Tolumonas auensis DSM 9187: one gene and its partner. The protein of the gene in region 1 binds, or shares a complex with, the protein of each later gene. Links are inferred from orthologs where the notes say so. Each region holds a gene or a part of one and is shown on either strand. Other genes may lie near its edges. The genes, in order: TOLA_RS01500 and TOLA_RS03235.

The links.
Region 2: the proteins of TOLA_RS01500 (region 1) and TOLA_RS03235 are in contact, whole or in part, in a crystal structure (PDB 6KCR), measured with the Escherichia coli proteins. The link is inferred for Tolumonas auensis DSM 9187 from one-to-one orthologs.

Annotation. Positions count from the first base shown.
Region 1 is NC_012691.1:319,991-323,230, forward strand. Bases 53-2,959 are described here. They hold TOLA_RS01500 (MltR family transcriptional regulator), read left to right. Parts: upstream 53-1,191; coding sequence 1,192-1,728; downstream 1,729-2,959. Other genes in these bases: TOLA_RS01495 (mannitol-1-phosphate 5-dehydrogenase), read left to right, coding at 53-1,057; TOLA_RS01510 (PTS fructose-like transporter subunit IIB), read right to left, coding at 2,002-2,959. Outside these bases: more of TOLA_RS01495, read left to right, coding at 1-52; more of TOLA_RS01510, read right to left, coding at 2,960-3,240. UniProt on the Escherichia coli protein: Involved in the repression of the expression of the mannitol mtlADR operon. Does not bind the operator/promoter regulatory region of this operon.
Region 2 is NC_012691.1:705,927-709,062, forward strand. The notes cover bases 76-2,878. They hold TOLA_RS03235 (HPr family phosphocarrier protein), read right to left. Parts: upstream 1,705-2,878; coding sequence 1,447-1,704; downstream 76-1,446. Other genes in these bases: ptsI (phosphoenolpyruvate-protein phosphotransferase PtsI), read right to left, coding at 76-1,387; cysK (cysteine synthase A), read right to left, coding at 2,000-2,878. In the rest of the region: more of ptsI, read right to left, coding at 1-75; more of cysK, read right to left, coding at 2,879-2,968.

The DNA of each region.
Region 1 (3,240 bases):
TGCCAACACTCAGCTGGTTGATCAGCTGAATCATTCTCAGGAATATCACGTACGTGTGGTGGGAGACAACCAGCATACCGACGTTATCCGTCATATTGCCGCCGTTCAGGCGAACAGCGATGACGTGATCAATCAGATTATTAAAGCCGACATCATTACTACTGCGGTTGGACCGCAGGTGCTGGCGAAAATTGCTGCGACTATTGCGCGTGGCCTGCAGTTGCGTTTTGAACAGGGCAACTATGCCCCGGTGAATATCATTGCCTGTGAAAATATGGTACGTGGTACCAGTCAGCTGAAACAGGCGGTATTAGCTGAATTACCAGCTCAGTATCATGCACAGCTGGAAGAGTATGTTGGTTTTGTTGATTCGGCAGTAGACCGTATCGTTCCTCCGGCAGCGGCTAACGATGAAGATCCGTTAGCGGTAACGGTGGAAAGTTTCAGTGAGTGGATTGTCGATAAAAATCAGTTCAGAGGTGATATTCCGCCGGTACAGGGAATGGAACTGACGGATAATCTGATTGCCTATGTGGAGCGGAAACTGTTTACGCTGAATACCGGTCATATTGTGACCGCATACTTAGGTAAACTGGCGGGCTATAAAACCATCCGTGAAGCGATTGCCGATGAAGAAATCCAGCAGGCGGTGCGTCAGGCGATGCAGCAGAGCGGCGAAGTGCTGGTGAAACGTTATGGGTTTGATCGTCAGTTACATCACGCTTATATCGAGAAGATCCTGACCCGTTTTGCGAACCCTTATCTGGTTGACGAAATTGACCGGGTTGGTCGTCAGCCACTGCGTAAACTGGGCGCGGAAGATCGTTTGACTAAACCATTGCTGGGTACGCTGGAGTATGGTTTACCGAATGATGCGTTGCTGAAAGGTATTGCGGCAGCATTGCATTACCGTAATGCAGACGATCCTCAGGCTGTAGAGTTACAGGGCTGGATCGAGCAGGATGGTGTCGAGGCTGCGTTATTACGCGCTACTGGCCTGAAGGCGGATGAGCCTTGTGTGGCTACCATTGTGGCTGAATATCAGCGCATGGCATAGTGATGAAGGAAAGAGAGGCTATGTCCTCTCTTTTCTCGTTTATGGTTCTGAAGAAACTAATAAATTTATAACAATATAAGAATAAACGGCGGTAACGGGTCAGATTTCTGGGTTTCCACATAAGATCACATCATATGAATAAAGTTAAAGTATCAACCTATCAGGAGGACGCGGTTTTTGAACGTCTGGCTGAACCTGAGAACCCTCGCGGTTTCTTCATTGAAGTTGTCGATATGCTGGAAGATGCCGTCGATCAACTGATGCGACGTGCCTTCCGCCAGGAAGAGTATGCGGTGAAATATGCCATTGAACCGCTGCTGAATGGCAAAGGTCCGCTGGCGGATCTCCATATTCGTTTAAAGCTTATTTTTGCGCTGGGGCTGATTTCCTACGAGGTATCTCAGGATATCGAACGTTTCATTCGCCTGCGGGATTTTCTGGTGAATGACATTCATGATCACCGTTTTGGTGAAGAATGTGTCAAAGATCATCTTAACCGTTTACATAGTTTGCAGAATATCAGCATGATGCAGATTGATGAGCCGACAGACAACGCTGATCCGGTATTGCAGCAACTGCAACTGAACCGTCGTGATCAGGTGATCCGCTCCGCACTGCTGTTAGCGGTATCGGGCGTATTATCAGAACTGAGTAAAGACAGCCCGATTTAAATCCACCGGCCGTCTGAGAAACGAGAAAGCCCCGTGAGCAATGCTCCGGGGCTTTTTGTTTATGAGCCTGTTCTTGCATATTGCTGAAGCAGGTGAAAGCTCAGCAAACCACTATGACATCAACGACAAAACACAGTATCTACTGTGTCTGATGTTTTCCTTTGTCCCCGGTTTCCTTCACCTGCTATCAGAAAGCAAAAAGCCCCGGCTTATTCAGCCGGGGAGGGGGGCACACAAAAATGGAGGGAGCTGGTTCCATTTGTGATGAAACAATTAAGCAGTTTGTACTTCCTGTGATGGTTTGATGGTTGCGTACATCAGACCAGTCAGAGCAGAACCCGCAGCGATAGCAACGATATACATCAGAGCATTGCTGATTGCGCCTGGAATTAACAGTACGAACAGACCACCGTGTGGTGCCATCAGACCACAACCGAACAGCATTGACAGAGCACCAGCCAGTGCGCCACCTGCCATAGTTGATGGAATTACACGCATTGGGTCACGTGCTGCGAATGGGATTGCACCTTCAGAGATGAAGCACAGACCCAGAACGAAAGACGCTTTACCAGCTTCACGTTCAGAATCGATGAACTTGTTGCGAGCAACGAAAGTAGCGATACCCATACCGATAGCTGGAACCATACCGGCAGCCATAACAGCAGCCATTGGCAGGCTAGGAACGTTAGGGTTTGAAGCCAGCAGACCAGTACCGAATACATAGGCTACTTTGTTTACCGGGCCACCCAGGTCGAAACACATCATCGCGCCCAGGATAATACCCAGCAGGATAGCGTTCGCACCAGACATGCCAGTCAGGAAGTCAGTCAGACCTTTCATGATAGAGGCAATTGGTGTACCAACAACATAGATCATTGCCAGACCAGTGATTAAGCTGGCGAACAATGGAATGATCAGAATTGGTTTCAGCGCTTCCATGGTTTGTGGCAGTTTGACGTTGTCAGCAATAGCTTTAGCGGCATAACCGGCGATGAAACCAGCAACGATACCACCCAGGAAACCTGCACCGATAGAGCTTGCCAGCATACCGCCGATCAAACCTGGCGCCAGACCTGGACGGTCAGCGATAGAGAACGCGATGAAACCAGCCATAACCGGAACCATCAGAGCAAATGCAGACGCACCACCGATCTTCATCAGTGCGGCAGCCATAGTGCCTTCTTCTTTAAATGCTTCGATACCAAACACGAAAGACAGCGCAATCAACAGACCACCTGCAACCACGATTGGCAGCATGTGTGATACACCGGTCATCAAGTGTTTGTAAACGCCTGGCAGCTCAGCTTTACCTGAGTGAGAAGCGGCAGCAGATGCACCACCCTGGAATACGTTCTGGGTAGCCAGAGCATGGTCCATTTCCTGAGCAGTCTTTTTCAGTGCTGCGCCAGTGCTGGTTTTGTACAGTTTTTTGCCAGCGAAACGGGACAGGTCCAGTTCGATATCGGCAGCGATGATGACTACATCAGCTTGTGCGATCTCTTCGGCAGTCAG
Region 2 (3,136 bases), 390 kb from region 1 along the record:
CGGCCAGAGTGTACTGAGTCAGGTCGTTAGTACCGATACTGAAGAAGTCGGCTTCTTTCGCCAGATGACGAGCCATTACAGCTGCAGCTGGAGTTTCAACCATGATACCCACTTCGATATTTTCATCGAATGGAATACCTTCAGCACGCAGATCTGCTTTCAGCTCTTCCAGTTCAGCTTTCAGTGAACGGAACTCTTCAACTGAGATGATCATTGGGAACATGATACGCAGCTTACCGAAAACGGAAGCACGCAGAATCGCGCGTAACTGGGTGTGCATGATGTCTTTGCGATCGAAGAAGATACGCACTGCACGCCAGCCCAGGAACGGGTTCATTTCTTTAGGGAACTTCATGTAAGGCAGTTCTTTGTCGCCACCGATATCCATGGTGCGGACAATGATTGGCTTGTCAGGCATGGCTTCAGCCACTTCTTTATAAGCCTGGAACTGTTCCTGCTCGGTAGGCAGAGCATCACGATCCATGAAGAGGAATTCGGTACGGTACAGACCAACACCTTCAGCACCATTACGGTGTGCACCATCCATATCTTTCACGGTGCCGATGTTAGAGCAGACTTCTACCTGATGACCATCGGTAGTAGTCGCAGGCAATTCACGCAGTTTAGCCAGTTCAGCTTTCTCTGCCAGGAATTTAGCCTGTGCATTTTTGGTTTTGGTAATAACTTCGTCAGTCGGGTTGATATGAACCTGATTGTGGATAGCATCCAGGATCAGGAAATCACCGCTCTGTACTTGTTTGGTAATATCGTTAGTACCCACAATCGCTGGCAGTTCCAGTGAACGCGCCATGATGGAGGTATGAGAGGTACGGCCGCCGATATCTGTTACGAAACCACGCACGTAGTTCAGGTTAATCTGAGCTGTCTCTGATGGTGTCAGGTCATTAGCAACCAGGATCACTTCTTCATCGATAGTGCTCAGGTTAATAATTTCCATACCCAGAACGTTTTTAATCAGACGATTACCGATATCACGGAAATCGGTAGCACGTTCACGCAGGTATGGGTCATCCAGTTCAGCCATCATAGAAGCATATTGCTCGATAGCCTGGTGGATAGCACGATCTGCACTAAACAGTTCATCACGGATCAGGGTAAGAATATCCTGTTCGAGTTCTTCGTCCTCGAGCAGCATAATATGGCCTTCGAAAATAGCCTCTTTCTCTTCACCGAAAGTCTTGCCAGCCATTTCTTTGATGGCTTCTAATTGTTGTGCAGACTTGGTGCGAGCGTCGTAAAAACGAGCTACTTCGCTATCAATCTGAGAAGTGTAAATCGGAGCCTGATTGATAACAATGTGTTGTTCTTTCAGCACCAGGGCCTTGGCAAATGCAACGCCAGGCGATGCCAGGATACCAGAGATCATAGCCGTACCTATGTTGTGTTAATAGGGATAAAAAAAGTGCAAAAACAGAAAGAGCCGGATTATTCCAGCTCTGCCATCAGCGCAACCAGTTTATCTACAGCTTGCTGTTCATCACTGCCTTCAGCGCGGATAGTGATGGAAGTACCTTTGGTCAGACCCAGAGTTTGCAGTTTGAACAAGCTCTTGGCGCTGGCAGTTTTGCCACCGCTGATCACGGTTACTTCGCTTTGAAATTCTTTAGCTTCTTTAACGAACTGAGCAGCAGGACGTGTGTGCAGGCCGTTTTCAGCAGTAATCAGTACAGACTTCTCGTACATTTGTTCACCCCAAATTAAATAAATCCATATTGTCGAGCCAGCTAAGGATACCATCGACCTGCAGCGGAGATAAACGATTTTGCATATTAAAACGTGACTTTTTATGGATTGTTACCGAGTTGTTATTGATAAAATAAAGAGTTGTAGTATGACAACGACTGCTTCGTTAACGTAAAAGTTACTATTTCAGGCCTGTGGCGGCAGTAATATGCTGCTATGGGCAAAAGTGAGGTCGAACGGAATGAAAAAAGCACGCCGGAGCGTGCTTTTAATGTGAATCAGATTATGTCTGAACTCAGGATTGCAGTTCTTGTTCGGTGAACAGTCCCTGGAACAGCGCTGTCGATAAATATCGTTCGCCGGAGCTTGGCAAAATAACAACAATCGTCTTATCGGCAAATTCAGGTAACTCCGCCAGACGGTTTGCCGCAACAACTGCAGCACCAGAACTGATACCGGCAAGGATACCTTCTTCTTCCATCAGACGGCGCGCCATGGCAATCGCATCATCACTGGTCACTTTTTCTACGCGATCCAGCAGTGACAGATCGAGGTTGCCCGGAATGAAGCCTGCGCCGATACCCTGAATTTTATGCGGGCCAGGCTTGATCTCTTCGCCGGCCAGTTTCTGGCTGATTACCGGTGATTCAGCAGGTTCTACAGCCACGCTGGTGATCTGTTTACCCTGTGTTTTCTTGATATACCGGGAGATACCAGTAATCGTACCGCCAGTACCCACACCGGCCACAACCACATCAACCTGACCGTCAGTGTCATTCCAGATTTCAGGGCCTGTCGTTTTTTCGTGAATTTCCGGGTTGGCCGGGTTTTCAAACTGTTGCAGCAGAACGTATTTTTCCGGATCGGAATTAACCAGTTCTTCTGCTTTGGCAATTGCGCCCTTCATGCCCAGCGGGCCTTCAGTCAGCACCAGATTTGCACCCAGCGCTTTCAGCAGTTTGCGACGCTCAATACTCATGGTTGCAGGCATAGTCAAAGTAATGCCATAACCGCGGGAAGCAGCTACAAATGCCAGCGCAATACCGGTGTTACCGCTGGTTGGTTCGATAATTTCTTTACCTGGTTTCAGAATGCCTTTTTTCTCGGCATCCCAAATCAAATTTGCGCCGATACGGCATTTTACGCTGAAGCTGGGATTACGGCTTTCAACTTTAGCTAATACGTTGCCTTTACTTACGCGGTTCAGGCGAACCAGAGGGGTGTTACCAATGGTCAGTGAGTTATCTGCATAGATTTTGCTCATGTTCGCTCCTGCGGGGTAGGTCTTTGTTGGATGTAGGTTAATCTTAAATGTCAGGATAGGAAATGCCGTTTTGTTATAACCATATGTAATAACAAGATATAGCCCATTTAGTGATAAATGAGATTTATCTACTGTTAAAAATAATCCGAACATGCCGAATGGTTTTAG